3 regions of the Nocardiopsis sp. CA-288880 genome follow, and region 1 is predicted to be linked to each of the others. Evidence: predicted binding sites of a transcription regulator. Region 1 holds the regulator's gene; each other region holds the start of a gene.
The links. The regulator LexA, encoded in region 1, represses DNA repair genes until DNA is damaged. The targets are predictions, from matches to a motif close to TCGAACANNTGTTCGA.
Positions count from the first base shown of each region.

Region 1 (6,283 bases):
GATCGTCCACTGCCCCTCGTGCGGCGAGGTCGCGGTCCCCGACGACCAGCTGCCCGTCACCCTCCCCGAGCTGAAGGGCGCCGAGCTGGCGCCCAAGGGCGTGTCGCCCCTGGCCTCGGCCGAGGAGTGGGTCAACGTGGACTGCCCGTCCTGCGCGGGCCCCGCCCTGCGGGACACCGACACCATGGACACCTTCGTGGACTCGTCCTGGTACTTCCTGCGCTACTGCTCGCCCCGCCTGGACACCGCCCCGTTCGACGTCGAGGCGGTCGACAAGTGGGGGCCGGTCGACCACTACATCGGCGGCAAGGAGCACGCGACGCTCCACCTGATGTACGCCCGCTTCTTCACCAAGGTCCTGCACGACCTGGGCATGGTGTCCTTCACCGAGCCCTTCCGCCGCCTGACCAACCAGGGGCAGGTCATCAACCAGGGCCGGGCGATGTCCAAGTCCCTGGGCAACGGCGTCGACCTGGGCAAGGAGATCGACGCCTACGGCGTGGACGCCGTCCGGCTGACCATGCTCTTCGCCTCCCCCCCGGAGGAGGACGTCGACTGGGCCGACGTGTCCGCCGTCGCGGCGCAGAAGTTCCTCAACCGCGCCTACCGGGTGATGAGCGAGGCGGGAGCGGCCAGCGAGCCCGGCACCGACCCCGCCGGGGGCGACACCGCCCTGCGCAGGGTCACGCACCGCACCATCGACCAGATCACGAACCTGGTCGAGTCGCGGCGGTTCAACGTGGCCATCGCCCGCACCATGGAGCTGGTCTCGGCGGCCCGCAAGGCCATCGACTCCGGCCCCGGCGCGGGCGACCCCGCGGTGCGCGAGGCCGCCGAGTTCGTGGCCGTCGCCCTGTCCCTGTTCGCGCCCTACGTGGCGGAGGAGGGCTGGGAGAAGCTGGGGCACGTGGGCACCGTCGCCGTCGGCCACTGGCCCGAGGCGGACCCCGGCCTCCTGGTGCAGGAGACCGTGACCTGTGTCGTGCAGGTCCAGAGCAAGGTCCGTGACAAGCTGTCCGTGGCGCCCGACATCGACCCCGCCGAGCTGGAGAAGCTGGCGCTGGCGTCGGAGCGGGCCCAGGGCTTCATCGGCGACAAGCAGATCCGCAAGGTCATCGTGCGCGCGCCGAAGCTGGTGAACATCGTCGTCGGCTGACCGGAACGGGACGGCGGCCGCCGGGCGCGGCCGCCGTCCCCCGCGGTCGGCTCGGTGACCGACAGGGAGGCGGGTGGCCGGGTGGGTCCCCTCGTGCGGGTGGCCGTGATCGGTGCGGGCGCGGCGGTGCTGTCCGCGGCCGCCGTCGGCGGCGGGCTGTGGCTGTCCGGGAACGACCCGGACGTCCCCGAGAGCGGTGACGTGCACGCCGCGGCGACCGGCTGCGACGCCGTCACCGGCGAACTCCTCGCGGAGCGCCTGCCCGGGGCGGTCGCGCAGCCCCGGGAGCAGGGCCCCCTGGAGGGCGGCGACAACCTCGTGTGCGCGTGGTCCTCGCCCGGGGCCCCCGGCGGCGACGGGGGAGCACTGCGCGTCGACGTGTCGGCGCTCTTCACCGACGCCACGGGGGAGGAACCGGTGACCGGGGCCGACCGTGCCGCGGAGGCGTACACGGCACTGCTGCCCGTGCGCGCCGAGGAGGTGGACCTGCCGACGGGCGAGGGCGCGGTGTGGCACGGGCAGGTGCCCGGCACCGCCGAACTCGCCTTCCACAGCGACAACCTGTTCGTGCGCGTGTCCTACGCGGGCCTGGCCGGGCAGGAGCCGGTCGACCCCGAGGAGGCGGCCGACCTGGCCGCCGAGTTCGCCGGACGGATCGGGGAGTCCCTGTGAGCCCGCAGTACCCCGCCCAGCCCCCGTACGGCCCTCCTCCCGAGGTGGTGCCGTCTGCGCAGCCGCAGAGCAGGGGCTGCGCGACGGCGGGAGTGGTCGCCGCCGGCCTGGCCCTGCTCCTGCTCGCGGCCGGCGCGATCTGGTACGTCGTCACGCGGGACTCCCCGGAGACGGGCGAGTACGAGTCGGCCCCCGAGTGCGCCGCCGTCGCGACGGAGACGCTGGACGCGCTGGTGCCGGGGCACGAACTGGAGCTGGAGGAGCCGGTCGGCGGCCCGGAGGACCCGGCCGGGTCCGGGTGGCAGTGCCGCTGGGCGACCCCGCAGGGCCCGGGAGAGGCGGTCCCGGCCACGGCGATGCTGGTGATGGTGGCCGCCCCCAACCCGGGCGGGGTGACGACCGCCGCCGACAACCTGCGCGCGACCACGGAACAGCACGACACCGCCGGGCTGGACGGTGTCGGCGAGGAGGCGGTGCGCTGGACCCGCGGGGAGCCGTTCACGGTCGGCTGCGTGGGGACGCGGGTCTCCAACCTGTACCTGGAGTCCTGCTACAGCGTGGCGTCCGGCTACGACGCGACCGGGCCGGCCGACGAGGAGCGTATCGTCGCCGACGCGGAGGAGCTCGCCCTGGCCGTGGTCGGGGCCCTCCCGGAGTCGATCCCCGAGTGACGGACCGGCGCCCCCCCCCGGGCGCCCCCGAAAGCCGGGAACCCTACCAGGCAGTGTCGAGGAACTCCTCCAGCGCCGGGGCGACCCCCTCGGCGAAGGGTCTGTCCGAGTCCAGGACGGCCGCTCCGGGCTCGTCCTCGAAGGCCCGGAGGATGTGGTCGGTACCGGGCAGGTCCACGCGTTCGGCGCCGTCCAGACCCGTCATGAGCCGGTCCACGTCCTCCCGCGAGACCTGGGCGTCGTCCTCCCCCCACAGGACCAGGACCGGTGTGCCCCCGGGCAGGCCGCGACCGAGTTCGACGGGGTCGAGGCCGTCCATGAACGAGAGGAAGTCGGCGTTCCACGGCGTGTAGACGCCGAGCTGGTCGCTCTCCCGCGACGTGAGGTCGCGTCCTCCCCTGACCGCGGCCCGCCCGGCGCGCATGTCGGAGAGGAGCTGCACGGCCTCCGCCTCCTCGATCTGGCCCGCCCCCTCCGCCAGGCGGACCTGCTCGGTGACCTGGCGGTCGACGAGGTCCAGGTAGCGCGTGCCCGGAGGGGCGGCCAGCACCAGCGCGGGCGAGGGGCGCCCGGAGCCGATGAGCTCGTGGGCGCGCAGGGCGTAGAGGGCGCCCTCGCTGTGGCCGACGACGACCACGCGCCCCGGGTCCACCTCGGGCTGCGCGACGAGCTCCTCGTACGCCGCCACGACCTGCCGGTCGAAGACCTCGGGGTCCACCGGGGCGATCGTCCGGACGCCCCCGGGGCCGGTCTCCTCCCCGGTCTGCGGATCCGGGCCGCTGCCGAACTTGTCGTAGCGCAGCGAGGCCACACCGGCTTCGGCGAGTACGCGGGAGAGGTTGCGGTTGGTGTCGGCGTCGGGCCGCGCGGGCGCGTTGCCGTCGCGGTCGGTGGGACCGCTGCCGGAGATGATGAGTGCGCCGGGGACCCTCCCGGACGCGTCGTGCGGTGTGCGGAAGCTCGCGGACACCTCGTGCCCGCCGCCCTCGAAGGCGAGTTCGCGCTCGACCCCGCCGGCACCGGGGGGCTCGGCGCCGCCGGTGTCGGCCGGGGAGCAGGCGGCGGCGGACAGCAGGACTGCGAGGGCACCGCCGACCAGTGCGGCGCGCGGCCGGGCGGAGGGGGAGGAGAGTGGTGTGGACACGGTTCCAGCCTAGCGGCCCCGCCCTGCGGGCCCCCGTCGTCCACAGGCCGGCCCGCGACCGTGCGCGGGCCGGCCTGTGCCCGGGGGTCCGGGAACGTGCCGAGGATCCCGCGACCGTGCGCGGGCCGGGCGGCCCCGGCCGGTCCGGCCGCCCGCGCACGGCACGGCGCCCCCGGGCCGTCGCGGGACGGCGCCGGAGGCGCGGGGCGGTGGGGCCGGGGTCAGACGCGTCGCATGACCGCGACGACCTTGCCCAGGACGGTGGCGGCGTCCCCGTTGATCGGCTCGTAGGCATCGTTGCGCGGCATCAGCCAGACGTGGCCGTCCTCCTCGCGGCGCAGGACCTTGACGGTCGCCTCGTCGTCCAGCAGGGCCGCCACGATGTCACCGTTGTTGGCGTCCTGCTGCTGGCGGACCACGACCAGGTCGCCGTCGGTGATGGCGGCGTCGATCATCGAGTCGCCGACCACGGTGAGCATGAACAGGCGTCCCTCCCCGACCAGCTGGCGGGGCAGCGCGAGCACGTCCTCCACCGACTCCTCGGCCAGGATGGGCCCGCCGGCGGCGATGCGGCCGACCAGGGGCACGGCCGCGGCGCGCGAGGGGTCGATGTCCTCGGGGGTCACGGTCTGGCCGGAGGAGCGGCCGGGCGAGCGCAGCTCCACCGCCCGGGGCCTGTTCTGGTCCCGGTGCAGGTAGCCCTTGCGCTGGAGGACCTTGAGCTGGTGCGCCACGCTGGAAGGGCTGGAGAGGCCGACCGCTTCCCCGATTTCCCTTATGGACGGGGGGAAGCCCCGCTCGCGCACATACCGCTGGATGCAGTTCAGGACGCTCTGCTGTCGGGCGGTGAGTTTGGGGGCTTCGGGCGTGGATCCCTCCGTGTTCCCCACTGCGGTGAGAACGGCGGTGGAATCTGCGGTTCCGGGATTCTCCTCCGGCACGGCCGGGCCTCCTCGGCATTCGGTTCGGTCAGGGCCTGATTGCGTGACTGGCCACCACCGGTCCGCAACCGCGCCGACCTGGGGTCCGCGTGATGGCGAAACCAGCGTGAAATCACAGTCAACATTAGACGTTGCGCACGGTGATATCAAACAAGCGTTCGATGGTTCGGGCCATTGTCCCGCGTGTTTTCGCGGTCAATTTCCGGCCTCTACCGACGTGTGTACACGTGTTCACGTGGTGTTGTCCCCGGAATGCGCGAACACGTCTCCCCGAGGGCGGTTCCGGGGGATGTGGGACTGGTCTCCCGGATCCCGGGGGTGACGCCGGAACTCCCTCGTGGGACGTGCTTCCGGGCGCGGCGGGCCGCCGGTCGCAGCGGGCGCCGGGGGCCTCCGCCGCTATTCTTGTCGACGGAGCCGGGCGCCCCCGGGGCGGCCCGGCGTCCCCATGCCGTCCCCTCCGTCCGCCGCGGGTCCCGTCGCGTGCCCGCGCGCGGGCACGCGGGCCGACCGGGTCGCCGCTGTGCCACTTGGCCGCGTCGCGTGCCCGCGTGCGGGACACGCGGGCCGCGGAGTTGCGGGCCACCCCTCGCTGCGCCTAAGTTCGACCACAACATCTGGTGCTCTCGAGGGATGGATTGCCCAGGAGTTGTGGTTTAGTAGAGATACAGGGTGTCGATTCGGTGAGGGAAGCAGGTGAACCAGGATGCACTGTCCGTTCTGCCGCCATCCGGACACCAGGGTGATCGACAGCAGGTCCACCGACGACGGCGCGGCCATCAGGCGCCGCCGGTCCTGCCCGGTGTGCGAGCGCAGGTTCACCACGCAGGAGACCGTCCTGCTGATGGTCGCCAAGCGCTCCGGGGTCACCGAGCCCTTCAGCCGTACCAAGATCATCGCCGGTGTGCGCCGGGCCTGCCAGGGCCGCCCCGTCTCCGAGGACGCGCTCGCCAAGCTCGGCCAGCAGGTCGAGGAGGAGATCCGCGGACGCGGCGTCGCCGAGGTGCCGGCCCACGAGATCGGCCTGGCCATCCTCGGCCCGATGCGTGACCTGGACGAGGTGGCCTACCTGCACTTCGCCAGCGTCTACCGCGGTTTCGAGAGCCTCGCCGACTTCGAGGCCGAGATCGCCAGCCTGAGGCAGGACCGGGAGGACGGCGACGGCGCGGCCGGCCCCCTCCCCGAGAGCAGCACCACCAGCGGGTAGCGCCCCCGCGGCCGGGAGAGGGCCGCGGGCGGGGCGCCGCAGGGGCTGGCCGGACACCGCGGGACACGTCCTCCCGTGACCGGCCGTCCCGTATTCCAAGGACGCCGTGCACGGTTGGGCAGGCCGTGCCCACGAGGTAGGGGGAGAATCCACGATGACGGAAACCGCCAGCGGTTCGACGGGACGCAAGGGCAAGGGGAGCCGCAAGGGCCTGAAGATCAAGCGAATCTTCACGACCCCCGGGACGCACCCGTACGACTCCCTGGAGTGGGAGCGCCGCGACGTCGTCATGACCAACTGGCGTGACGGCACGGTCAACTTCGAGCAGCGCGGCGTGGAGTTCCCCGCCTCCTGGTCCATGAACGCCACCCAGATCGTGGCGAGCAAGTACTTCCGCGGAGCCGTCGGCACCCCCGAGCGCGAGTGGAGCCTCAAGCAGCTCATCGACCGCGTCGTCGGCGTCTACACCGCGACCGGCGTCGAGAACGGCTA
Region 1 is NZ_CP192105.1:1,613,881-1,620,163, forward strand. It holds gene leuS (leucine--tRNA ligase) at 1-1,156, shown strand, start outside; gene ACQPYD_RS07100 (hypothetical protein) at 1,256-1,828, shown strand; gene ACQPYD_RS07105 (hypothetical protein) at 1,873-2,499, shown strand; gene ACQPYD_RS07110 (alpha/beta hydrolase family protein) at 2,543-3,643, opposite strand; gene lexA (transcriptional repressor LexA) at 3,865-4,584, opposite strand; gene nrdR (transcriptional regulator NrdR) at 5,291-5,791, shown strand; gene ACQPYD_RS07125 (vitamin B12-dependent ribonucleotide reductase) at 5,946-6,283, shown strand, end outside.

Region 2 (6,283 bases), 140 kb from region 1:
GAGGGCCTCGCGCCCGGCGAGGGCGAGGTCGCGCACGCGTGAGCGCAGGGCGGGGTCCTGGACGACGACGAAGTCCCAGGGCTGCGAGTGGCCCACACTCGGCGCCCGGTGGGCCGCTTCGAGGACCCGGGCGAGCACGCCGTCGGGGACGGGGTCGGGGCGGAAGCGCGTCCGGGCGTCGTGCCGCCCGCGGATGGCGCGGTAGACCGCGGCGCGCTCGGCGTCGTCGAAGCCGGGGGTCGGCCGGGGGTCGGCCCCCGCCCCCTCGGGTTCCGGGTGCGCCTGCGGGGCCCGGGGCTCCCCGGTCCCGGCGGACGCCGGTGCGGGGGCCGATCGGGCCCGGACCTGGTCGGAGGCGGGCCGTGACGGCCCGGTGTGCTGCGGCCCGGGAGGGGGCGCGGCTGCTTCGTGTGCGTACATGCCCTGTTCCGGCTCGGTGGTCGCGGGGTGCTGGTCCGCGTGTCCGTGGTTCGTGGTCGGCCCGGCGGGGTCGTGCGGCCCGGCGGCGGCCGGCTCCGCGGCCCGCTCGCCCCGGAGGGGGATCACGTTGGGCCGGAGCGGGGGTCCCGAGGGCGGGGGCATGTCCGGGGAGGGCTCGCTCGCGGCGGGAGCCTCCCGGGGCGCGGTGGTGTGCCGGTCCGCTGCGTCCTCGGCCGGGGCTCCCGGCTGCCGCTCCGCCGGGTCCCCGCCCCCGGGCTCCTCCGGGGGCGGGTCCTGCGGCGCCGGCTCCACCGCCTCCGGTCGCGGCGGGGGCTGCGGGGGTGCGGGCTCCCGGAGCCGGAACGGGTTGGCCGGCCCTCCCGCCGCGTGCGGCGCACGCGCCTGGGTGCCGCGTCCGCTCTCCGGGAGCCCGTCCAGCAGGCCGCCGATGCGGGAACCGGGCCCTGGAGCGGGTTTTCCGCTCCTCCAGCGGGGCGGCTCGTGTTCGCCGTCCCCGCCGCTCCGGGCGTCCCCGCGGTCATCGTTGGTCATGATCGCTCCCCGAGAGAGGTGTGTCGACTGCCCGTTCCGCTTGCTCCGGCGCAGACCGGTAAGCGTAGTCCGCGGTGTTCGTCCCCCGCGAACGGGTTCCCCGGACCCGGACGGCCGGCCCCGGCTCCGTCGCCGGGGTCCCCAAGTCACCACCAACTGTGCCAGAGACCGCGCGGGCACGCGGGGGGTACCGGAGTCCCTCTCCCCTCCGGACCGGCCGGGGCGTGTGCGCCCGGGCCGGTCCGGTGGAGCGCCGCCGCGGGCGTTCACGGCGAAGCCGGGGAGCCAGCCGCCGACCCCGGCGTCACCGTCGGTGGCGCAGATCCGCGCGGGGCGGGGCGCCGCCGGTGGTCCGGCGGCTCCCCGGGGCCGCCCGCCCTCTTCACGGCCGCCGCGTTCCGCCGCGTCCCGGAACCGCGCACATGTCGACATGTCGGACGTCCTGCCCGTCGAAGACGTCCGTCGGCCTCGCCCTCCGTCCTGTCACGCGTGCCGCGGGAAGCCTTCTGTGCCAGGGTGTGCGCACTCCCCCTGCCTCCGGCGGGCGCGATCCGGAACCGACCGATCCGAACGGAATGGACACACGATGCACAGGCGCACCTTCCTCACCGGGGCCACCGCCGCTGCGGGCCTGGCCGCGCTGGGAACCGCTCCGCCCTCGCCCCGCCCCGCCCTCGCCGGGACCGGGTCCGGGTCCGGCGGCACGGCCCCGCGGGTCCTGGCCGAGCGCTTCTCCGCCGCGGGGCCGGTCAGGCCGGAGAGGCGCTTCGACATGGTGGCGGTCACCGGCGGTCCCGGCGGCACGGACACGGCGATCCGCTTCGAGACCGCCGACGGCCTCGGGCCGTGGCGCCCCGTCCACCTGCACACCGGGGGGCGTGACGACCGCGAGCCGTCCGCCGCCGCGCTGGTGCGCGCGCCGGAGGGCGCCACCGGCTACGAGGCCGGGCCCCGCGCGCGCACCGCCGCCGTGAACCTCACCGACGGCGAGGAGCTGCGCCTCGGCGGGCCCGGGCGGGTGACGCTGTCCCCGGGGTCCTCCGCGTCCCCGGGGTCCTCCGCGTCCCCGGGGTCATCCGCCGCCCGCTCCGGTGTCCCCTTCCGCACCCGGGCCGGCTGGGGCGCCGACGAGTCGTGGCGCTTCGACGAGGAGGGCGAGGACCTGTGGGCCCCCGAGTTCCACCCCGTGCAGGCGCTGACCGTGCACCACACCGCCATGCCCACGGGCGACGACCCCGCGGCGGACGTGCGGGCGGTCCACTACCTGCACGCGGTCGAGCAGGCGTGGGGCGACATCGGCTACCACGTGCTCATCGACCCGGAGGGGACGGTCTACGAGGGACGCCACTCGGGCGGGGACGGCGTGCCCGTCTTCTCCGGGGTCCCGTCCCCGGGCCGGGCGCGCGCGGTGACCGCCGGGCACGCGTTCGGCTTCAACCACGGCAACGTGGGGGTGTGCCTGCTCGGCGACTTCACCGAGGAGCTGCCCACGGACGCGGCGCAGGACTCCCTCGTCGCCGTGCTGCGCCTGCTGTGCGCCGTGACCGGCGTCGACCCGTCGGAGAGGATCGGGTACGTGAACCCCGTCACGGGCGCCGTCACGCCGGGCGACGCGGTCTCGCGGCACCGGGACTGGCTGGACACCGAGTGCCCGGGCAACGCGTTCGCCGAGGTCTTCGACACCGCGATCCGCGACCGCGTCGTCGGCGGCCCCTCCTAGCCGGGGCCCGGGGCGGGTCCGCGGCGGCGGGGGAATGCGAGCCGGGCGGTGCGGCTCCGGCGGACCGCGCCGCCCGCCTCACCGCAGGGGCGGGCCGTCCGCGCCGCCCGCCTCGCGCGCCGCGCGTTCCAGGCGGTCCCGGTACCCCTCCCACCAGGCGCGGTCCACGGCGGGCAGGTTGTCCCCTCCGGCCGCCAGCCCGGCGGCGCCGTCGATGAGCTCCCGGAGGATGTCGGCGTGCCCCGCGTGCCGGTCGGTCTCCGCGATCAGGTGCACCAGGACCAGCCGCACCGTCACCTCGGCCCGGTCCTGCGGCCACCAGGGCACGCGGCCGACCGCGTCCGCCCCCAGCTCGGCGACCGTGGCGTCCCCATGGGCCCACACCCGCCTGTACAGGCCCACGATGTACTCGCGCGACTCGTCGGGGGTGGCCCACATGTCCGTGTTGGGCTCCGCGTCGGGGTCGGCCCAGGGCACCGGCTCCCCGAAGGGGCGGCCGAACACCGTCCCCAGGTAGTCCGACTCGACGGCGACCAGATGCTTGACCAGGCCCAACAGGTTGGTCCCGGTCGGTGTCACCGGTCGTCGGACGTCGTACTCCGAGAGTCCGTCCAGCTTCCACAGGACGGCTTCCCGGGCTCCCCGGAGGTAGCGCAGGAGCTCGGGGCAGGGGTCTGTCGCGGTCATGCGGAAACGCCTTTCGTGAGGGGCGCCCCGCCCGGGCGGGCGGGGCCGGGGGCTGTTCTGTACGCCAACGGCCCGGGCGGGAGAGCCCGCGCCCGGCCCGCGGGCGGGGCCGGCACGCGCCGGTCCCGGGTGATCCTCCCGGGCGCGTATCGTGAGCGCACTCCGCACCGATGTCGAGGGGGAACAGCGGCATGTCCACCGTCCAGCAGAGCCCGATCCTGCCGTCCGTGATCCTGGAGACCGAACGCCTGCGCCTGCGCGCGTTCGTCGAGGCCGACATCGACGACGTGCACACGAGCTGCACCGACCCCGAGCTCCAGCGGTGGATCCCGATCCCCGGCCCCGGGCGGCCCTACACCCGCGAGGACGCCGAGCGGTGGTGCCGCGAGGTCGCCCCGGGGATGCGCACCGGCGGCGAGGGCCAGCAATGGGCCGTCGTGGAGAAGGCGTCGGGCCGCCTGGTGGGCGCCATCGGCCTGGTCCGCACCCTGTGGCCCGCCATGAACACCGAGGTCGGATACTGGGTGTCCCCCTGGGGCCGCGGCCGGGGGTACGCGACCGAGGCGGCCGTGGCCGTCTCCCGCTGGGCGGTCGACCAGGGCTTCCTCCGCGTGGAGATCAAGGCGGGCACCGGGAACACCGGCTCCCGCCGGGTCGCGGAGGAGGCCGGTTTCACGTTCGAGGGCGTGGAGCGGAGCGCGATGCCGCTGCACGAGGGCCGGACGGATCTGGCCGTGTACAGCCTCCTGCCCTCCGACCTGGTCCGCGCCGGCGGCCTGTAGCCCCGGGCACGCGGGCGCCGGACCGCCCCGCGCCGCGGGGGCCGTCGTCCCCGTCCGGATCGGCGCGGGCGCCGGGCCGGACGGGAGCGTCCGCGCGAGAGGCTCTAACCCCACACGCGGGAGAGCAGCCAGGTCCCGCTGGCCGTGTCGTGGCGCAGTTCGTACACGCCCTGGGACTGCGACGTTCCCGCCTCCACCCTCCAGTGCCTGCGCTCGGGCACCTGGGACCCGCTCACCGGCGTCCAGTCCATACGCAGCGTGACCCAGTGGTCGAGGATCCTGCGCACGCCGTACACCCTGCCGTTCCACGTGAACCGGGCCGGGCGCCCGTCATCCTCGACGACGGTGACCTCCGCCCCGTAGTACCGTCCCACGACACTTCCCCTCAGCATCATCCGCCTCCTGAGCCCCAACGCATGCCGCCGGGACACCCACCCGTGGGGAAGTCGCGGACGAGTGTCGAACATGTGTTCTAATCCTAGCGAAATCAGCGGCCCCGTGGAACTGTTTCGGGAAGTTCCGCATCCCCCCATGTGACGACCGGTCCGGCCCCGCGCGGAACCCCGGCGCGAGCACCGGGCCGTCGGCGCACTGTTCGAGGGCCGCCACCCGCACGGGTCGTCCCCGGCCCTCCCCGCCACCGCGTCCGGCGTCCGGCCCCGCCCCGGACCGGCCGAGCGCCGAACCAGTTCAGAACGCGTCGGCGTGTCGGCATCGGTACGCTGTCAGGCGCGCAACACACGAGCCACTACGAGGGACCCCCTACTGTGACGTCGAACGGACACGAGAGCGGCAAACCCCTGCGCGCGGGGGACCCGCGCGAACTGGACGGCCACCGCATCGTGAGCCGGCTGGGGCGCGGCGGCATGGGAACCGTGTACCTCGCCGAGGACCCCTCCGGCCGGTCCGTGGCCGTCAAGCTCATCCATCCCGACCTGGCCGACGACGAGTCCTTCCGCCTCCGCTTCGCACGCGAGGTCGAGTCCGCCCGCCGCGTCGCCCGCTTCTCCACCGCCGGGGTCCTCGACGCCCGGCTGGAGGGCGACCCCCTCTACATCGTCACCGAGTACGTGCCGGGGCCGAACCTGGACGAGGCGATCCGCTCGGGCGGGCCCATGAGCGGCGGCACCCTCGAGGGGCTCGCCCTGGGCGTGGCCGCCGCCCTCACCGCCGTCCACGGGTCGGGGGTGGTCCACCGCGACCTCAAACCCGCCAACGTCCTGCTCTCCCCCGTGGGCCCCAAGGTCATCGACTTCGGCATCGCCCGCGCCCTGGACGAGGCGGGCGGCGGGGTCACCCGCTCCAGCCAGCTCATGGGCACCCCGTCCTACATGGCCCCCGAACTCCTCCTGGGGGAGCAGGCCACCGCTGCCGCCGACATCTTCGCCTGGGGCTGCCTCGTCGCCTTCTCCGGCACGGGCAGGGCCCCCTTCGACGCGGCCACCGTGCCCGCCGTCCTCCACAACATCTCCTACGCGCCGCCCCGCCTCGACGGCCTCGACCCGGCCCTGCTGGACCTGGTCCGGGCCACCCTGGAGAAGGACCCCGCCAACCGGCCGTCCTCCCAGCAGATCCTGGCGCGCCTGACCGGTCAGGCGGAACCGGAGGAGGCGGAGGTCCGCCGCACCATCACGGACTCCTGGGCCCCGCCCAGCGGTGTGCCCGTGGTCGGAGCGCCGCCGCAGGAGACCGGCGCCGGGCTCGCGCACGACGGGCCGTCCGGAGGCGGGACCGCCGCCCGGGGCCCCGCCACACCCCCCGGCGGACAGCCCGCCGAGGCCCGGGACCCCCTGCCGCCGCAGCAGCCCGGGACCGCCGGCGCCCACCCCTCCCGGGTCCCTCCCGAGCAGCAGGCGCCGGGGTGGCCGGTACCGCCCGCCCAGCAGGTTCCCCCGGACCGGACCCCGCCGACCCGGCAGATGCCCGACGGCCGCGGGTACCCGCCGTCCGGCCCCCGGCCGGGCCCGGGACACGAGGCCGGGTACCCGAACCGGCCCCCGGGCGGCGGCCGACCCCTCGGCCACTACCCGCCGCCGGGCCCGGAGGGCCCGTCCTTCCCGCCGCACGACCGGCGCCCCGGCACGCAGCACGCGAACTCCGGCGGCCCGGGAGGCCCCGTGGA
Region 2 is NZ_CP192105.1:1,472,278-1,478,560, reverse strand. It holds gene cobT (nicotinate-nucleotide--dimethylbenzimidazole phosphoribosyltransferase) at 1-972, opposite strand, end outside; gene ACQPYD_RS06510 (peptidoglycan recognition protein family protein) at 1,559-2,692, shown strand; gene ACQPYD_RS06505 (DinB family protein) at 2,771-3,379, opposite strand; gene ACQPYD_RS06500 (GNAT family N-acetyltransferase) at 3,571-4,161, shown strand; gene ACQPYD_RS06495 (DUF6504 family protein) at 4,266-4,556, opposite strand; gene ACQPYD_RS06490 (protein kinase domain-containing protein) at 4,929-6,283, shown strand, end outside.
Region 2: ACQPYD_RS06495 (DUF6504 family protein) is a predicted target of LexA. The motif match lies at 4,621-4,636, and genes of this name have one in related genera.

Region 3 (6,283 bases), 1.1 Mb from region 1:
GCGCCTGGGCGGCGTTCCACGACGTGGACCTCGGCGCGGGGGCCGCCGCCTGCCACCTGTCGGTCAACGCCGGACACGCCGCCACCGTGCGCCTGCGCCTGGACGACCCCGGCGACGGGCCGACCCTCGCCGTCGTGGACGTTCCGGCGGACCGGGACCGCTACGGCTTCACGGCCGTCCGCGCGCCCCTGGTCCCCGACGGCGTGCCCGCCCGCGGGGTCCGCGACGTCTACCTGGTGTTCGAGCGCTCCGGCACGGCGGTCGCCACCCTGGGGTTCTCCCGGGACTGACACCGGGCGGGACCCGCCGCCCGGAGCCCCGGTGCGCGGGCCGGAGCCCCGGGCCGGGGCGGACGCCGGACGCGTCCCCCGCGGACCCGGCCCGCGGGGGACGGGCCCCGCAGCCGCGGGACCGCCTACGAGCCGCCCGGGACCGCCGCCCGGGCGGCCCCCGGCGCGGGGAGCGGCAGCAGGCCGACGTCGAGCGCGTGGATCATCGAGGCGGCCGCGCCGCGGGCCGCCGCGCTCAGGCCCAGGGCCGACAGTTCGATCCGGCAGCCGCCCGCCCCCGGAGCGAACACGTTCGCCACGACCTCCTCGCGGCAGCCGGGCAGCAGCCACGGTCCCATGGGCACGAAGTACCCGCCCAGCAGCACCACGCTCGGGTTGGTGACGTTGACGAGCGTCGACAGCCCCCGGCCCAGCCACATGCCCGCCCGCTCCAGCGCGCCCACGGCGACGCCGTCACCGCTTTCGGCCCGCTCCACCGCCGCCGACACCAGTTCCGCGACGTCGCTCCCCGACAGGGGGCGGTCCGGCACGAGGTCCGGCACGGCCCCGCGCACGATCGCGCCGATGCCCGCCAGCGACTCCAGGCAGCCGCGGCGTCCGCAGGCGCACTCCGGGCCGTCCGGGGCGAGCGCCAGGTGGCCCACCTCGCCCGCGAACCCGCCCGCGCCCCGCAGCAGCTCGCCGCCGGCCAGGATGCCCGCGCCGATCCCCACCTCGCCGGTCACGTACGCCAGGTCCGGCGTGCCCGCGAAGGACCCCACCCGGTACTCCGCCATCGCCGCCAGGTTCGCGTCGTTGTCCACATGGACCGGCACGTCACCCGCCCCCGCCGTACGCAGCAGGTCCCCCACCAGGTCCCGCAACCGCACGCCCTGCCAGCCCAGGTTGGGCGCGCGGGTGACGGTCCCCGCGGGCGCGTCGATCAGCCCCGGCACGGCCACGCCCGCCGCCACCACGGCGCGCCCGCTGAGCTCCGGGGACTCCATGGCCTCCCGCAGCGTCCGCGCGATGCGCCGCGCGCACGCCTCCGGCCCCGCCGAACGCGCGTCGAAGGGGACGTGGCGGCTTACGAGTTCGTTCCGCAGCAGGTCCACGGCGACCACCGACAGGTAGTCGACGTTGACCTCCAGGCCGACCGCGGCCACCGACGAGTCGTCCAGCGCCAGCAGCACGCCCGGACGGCCCACCCTCTGCCGCGAGGTCTCCCCGGTCTCCAGGACCAGCCCCCGCGCCATCAGGTCGGCGACCAGGCTGGACACGGTGGTCTTGTTCAGGCCCGTCGCGGACGCGACCGCCGAGCGCGAACACGGGGCCAGCTCGCGGACCGTGCGCAGCACGACGCCCAGGTTGGTCTCGCGGACCGTCTGGAAGCTGACCGTTCCCGAACCGACCGTCACCGGGTCCCCCTCGCGTCGCCGGCGCCGCGCGCCGTGCCCGGATCGTACAGGGGCCGCGGAGGGGTCGTGGAAACCCGGTTGCGCCGTTCCGGGCCCTCTGCTGGAATCCCGGCCATGGTTCCTCCCGACGTCTTCCGCGACCAGCCCGCGCTCCACGGGACGAGGGTCCGGCTCGTGCCCCTCGACGCCGAGAGCGGCGAGGCCCTGCTCGGTCCGATGGTGGACATGGACCCCGAGGTCCGCAGGCTCACGGGGACCCACCGCCGGTTCACCGGGGACGAGCTGCGGAGGTGGTACGCCACCCGCCCCGACCACCACGACCGCGCCGACTGGGTGATCGTGTCGCGGGAGGACGGGAGGGCCGTGGGCGACTGCGCGCTCCTCGGACTGGACCCGGACAACGCCTGCGCGGGGTACCGGATCGCGCTCTACGACATGGCCTCCACCGGGAGGGGCTACGGGACCGAGGCCACCGACCTGGTGCTGGAGTACGCGTTCACGGTGGCCGGCCTGCACCGGGTGAGTCTGGAGGTGTTCGCGTTCAACGCCAACGCCCAGAAGTCCTACGCCCGCTCCGGTTTCGTCAGGGAGGGCGTGTGGCGCAAGCACCTGCGCTGGAACGGGGAGTGGCACGACGCCGTCCTCATGTCGATCCTCGCCGAGGAGCACGAGGAGCTGCGCGCCTCCCGGGGGCGCTGAGGGGCGCGGGGCGTGCGGCGGCCGTCCCGGCCGGTCTCGTAGGCTCGTGCGCATGCCCGTACCTGACTTCCTCCTCGCGCTGCGCGACCACGTCGGCCACGGTCTCCTCCCGCTCGTGGGGGTCACGGGGGTGGTGATCGGCGAGAACGGCGACATCCTCCTGCACAGGCGCGCCGACGACGGCCGCTGGGCCCCGCCCGGCGGCATCCTCGAACCCGGGGAGCAGCCCGCCCCCGCCGTCGTGCGCGAGGTGAGGGAGGAGACCGGCCTGGAGGTCGAGGTCGAGAGGCTGGCCAGCGTGGTCGGCCAGGAGCCCCGCACCTACCCCAACGGGGACCGGGTCCAGTTCCTCGACCTCGCCTTCCGCTGCCGCGTCGTCGGCGGCGCCCCCGACGCCGGCGGCGACGAGACCCTGGAGGTCCGGTGGTTCCCGCCGGACGCGCTGCCGGACATGCCGCCGCGCATCCTCGACCGCATCGCGAACGCCCGCGCCGACGACCCCGCCCCGTACTTCGTCGTGTAGGGGCGACGGCGACGGCGACGGCGCCCGGGCGCCGCGACACGCCGGAGGCGGGTCCACCGCCCCGGGCGGCCCGCGCCCCTAGGGTGTTCCGGGTCCGACACCGCCCGGCAGGGCCACCGTTTCGAGAGGCTTGACTTTCTCGAACAAGAGTTCGATAGGCTGCCCGCGTGAGTCTCCTGAACGAACACATCGACGTACGTTCCACCCGGGACGGCACCCCCGCCCGGTTCACCTGGCGAGGTCGCACCTTCCGGGTGCGCAGGATCATCGGGGACTGGCCCGCCCGCCCCGAAGTGCCCGGGACGCCCGCCACCCAGGTCCACCTGCTCCGCGTCTCGGCCGAGTCCGAGGCGGGGGAGCCCAGCATCATCGACATCACCCGCGACGTCGCGTCCGACCGCTGGACCATGCGCCGCCAGTGGAGCTAGGTGTACTGACCACGGAGGTTGGTAACTCCCACCCCGCCTGACACATGACAGGCAAGAGGGCCTCCGGTACCGGTGCGGACCGCGACATCCGCACCGGCGCGCCGGAAGGCCCCCGGCGCCCCCACATCCGCCGGACGCCCGGCGCCGGCCCGGTGCGCGGCCCGGGCGGGCGGCCGTCCCGGCTGTCAGAGGAAGACGCGTCCGCGCCGGGTGCGGTCGCGCAGCGCCGCCATCCGCCGCGTGTTGCTGGGGCGGCGGATCAGCAGGTGGTACAGCAGCAGGGAGCAGCCCCGGTCGGTGCGGGCGCGGTCCGCCATCTCCCCCATGTTCACCCGGGTGTAGAGGCGGGCTCCCCCGGCGAGGAGCCTGACGGCGTGCGCCCCCTCGGGGAAGCGGGAGTAGGCGTGGTCGTCGGCGGTGTACTCCATCGCGCGGGACAGCGCCGAACCGAGCCCCGGGACGAGGTCCCCGCCGATCGTCGCCATCCGCCGCCAGAAACCGGTGTGGCCGGCGGCCACGTGGCCGAGCTGGTGGGCGACCAGGAACGCCAGGGCCTCCGGGTCGCGCAGCCCTCCACCGCCGTCGAACAGCGCGTCCGACAGCACGAGGTAGCGGCGCCGCCCGTGGCCGGAGGCGTCCGTCCCGCAGGGCCCGCCGCCGATCCGGACATACGCCTCGGGGGGTCTCGGCAGTCCCATGTCGGCGGCCAGCGACACCACCGTCCGGTACGCCTCGGGGAACTGCGTCGGCGAGATCTTCACCGACTCCGCGCGGCGCCGGGCGTACAGCAGCCCCCGCGCCGCCCAGCACACCGCGGGTACCGCCGCCAGTGCGCAGACCACGCACTCCCACGACCCCGTCGCCGCCCACACGGTGCGGGCGAGCACCCCGGCCATCACGAGGGTCACGGCCGCGCACGCCGCCAGCAGCGGCCCCTCCCACGGGTGCGCGGGTGTCGGCACGAGTTCCTCGTCCGCGTCGCACGGGACCAGGTCGGCGGAGCGGTCGGCCACCGGCGGGAGCCGCGCCCCCGCCCCGGAGGGCGCGGTGGGGCCGGGTGCGCCGCGGACCGGCCAGGCGGTGGCGCGGCCCTCCGGGCACGTCGGGTGGAACATCCTGCCTCCCCTCGGGTCACGGTCAGTGAGACAGCAGGGTCGACTACTCGCTGTGTTCAAATATTACTTTCCGCTTCCCCGGGGATGGGGTTCGTGCGCTACGGCGTGTCCGGAAGAGGCGGGTCGGTACTGGTTGCCCCGGCGTCGCGTCCGGGCCCCGCCCGGGACACGCGCCTGCCGCGGGCCCCGTCCCCGCGCGGACCCGCCCGCCGGACGGGACCGCCCCCTCCACGGGCCCGCCCCCGTCCGCGCCGCCGGGGCCGGAGGGCACGCGCGACCGGGTCCCGCCGGCCGGGCTCCGCCCCCACGCCTCGCGTCCGGTGCGCGGCAGGACCCGCGCCGGCTACTGCTGCTCGTAGCGGCGCAGCTCCTCCGCCAGCGCGTCCAGGAACCGGTCCACCTGCGCCGGGTCGTACCCCGGGCGCGCCCGGGTGGTGGCGAACTGGACCCGCTCCACCTCCGCCGCCGTGAGGGTCGCGCGGTCCGGGAGCCCCTGCTGGAGAGCGTCGAGCGTGAACTCGGCGCGGTCCAGGAAGTCGTCGACCTCCTGCTCGTTGTAGCCGGTGGTCAACCGGGTGGTGGCGAACTGCTGCTCACGGATGTCCTCCGGCGTCATCCCGAACCTGTGCGGCGGCCCCGCCGGGCCGGTCCGGCCGGGAGGCGTGCGGCGCCTGCCCTCCGACGGGTCCTGCCGGTCGGCCGGACCGGTCCGGGAGGCCCCCGGCCGGGGCGGCAGCGGCGGGGTGGTCCGGTCGCCGAACCGGCCGAGGCCGCGTCCGGCGAGGTCGGCGACCACGACGTCGAGGAAGTCGTCGACCTCGTCCTCGCGGTACCCCGGGCTCAGCCTCGTGGTGCGGAACCGTGAGTTGCGCACCTCGTCGGCCGTGATGAGCGGGCCCGTGCGCGGCCCGCCCTCCAGGGCGACGAGCGTCGCCTCGATCCGGTCGAGGAGCGCGTCGACGTCCTCCTCGTTGTAACCCGGGCGCAGACGCACCGTGTGGAACTTCTTTTCGCGGATGTCCGCCGGTGTCAGAGGCATGGTCCCCATTGTGCAGTTCAGGAGGTTCTCGTGGCGGTCATCCCCGGCCCGCGCGTGATTCCGCGTCCGAGGGCGGATCCGACGAGACTGGCGAGGACCTCCCGTGCCCGTCCGCGGCCGTACCCGCGCAGGACCGGGGCCGTTCCTCGGCGCCGGTCGGCGCCGGCCGCCGGTCCCCGGGCGGGCCGGGGAAGGGGGCGCCCGCGCGGGGCGGGGAGCCCTGGGGCACGGCCACCGCGAAGGACGCCCGGCCGAGGACGTCCTCGGCCCGGGCGCGGTGGAGGCCGCGCCGGACCGCGCCGGGGGCCGGGGCCTCCGGCAGGCCCTGCGCGGGGCGGGGGGAGGTCATGCACGCATTATGCCGAGGCGGGACCGCCCCCGCCATACGAACGGGCGGTCTTGGCCGGGTGCGGACGTTCCGGCCGGTCCTCAGTTCCGCATGAGGTAGGCGGCCATCCCCTGGGCGATGGAGTCCGCGGCGCGCTCGCGCCACGCGGGGTCGGACAGGAGTTCGGCGTCCTCGGGGTTGCGCATGTTGCCCGCCTCCAGGAACACCTTGGGCACCGTGGACATGTTCAGCCCGCCCAGGTCGGTGCGCTCGTCCAGGCCCTCGTCGGCGAGGTAGTCGGCGTAGGGGATGTCGCTCCCCTCCAGGTACGCGCGGCGGACGTCCTCGGCGAGCAGCCGGGAGGGCTCCACGATCTCCTCGGTGAAGCCGTCCACCTCGCCGGGCATGATCACGTGGAACCCGCGACCGGACTCGGGCCCGCCGTCGGCGTGGATGGACAGGGC
Region 3 is NZ_CP192105.1:469,022-475,304, forward strand. It holds gene ACQPYD_RS02080 (glycoside hydrolase family 3 C-terminal domain-containing protein) at 1-290, shown strand, start outside; gene ACQPYD_RS02085 (ROK family protein) at 416-1,687, opposite strand; gene ACQPYD_RS02090 (GNAT family N-acetyltransferase) at 1,802-2,386, shown strand; gene ACQPYD_RS02095 (NUDIX hydrolase) at 2,439-2,909, shown strand; gene ACQPYD_RS02100 (DUF6504 family protein) at 3,077-3,337, shown strand; gene ACQPYD_RS02105 (M48 family metallopeptidase) at 3,523-4,452, opposite strand; gene ACQPYD_RS02110 (DivIVA domain-containing protein) at 4,796-5,500, opposite strand; gene ACQPYD_RS02115 (N-acetylmuramoyl-L-alanine amidase) at 5,921-6,283, opposite strand, start outside.
Region 3: ACQPYD_RS02100 (DUF6504 family protein) is a predicted target of LexA. The motif match lies at 3,049-3,064, and genes of this name have one in related genera.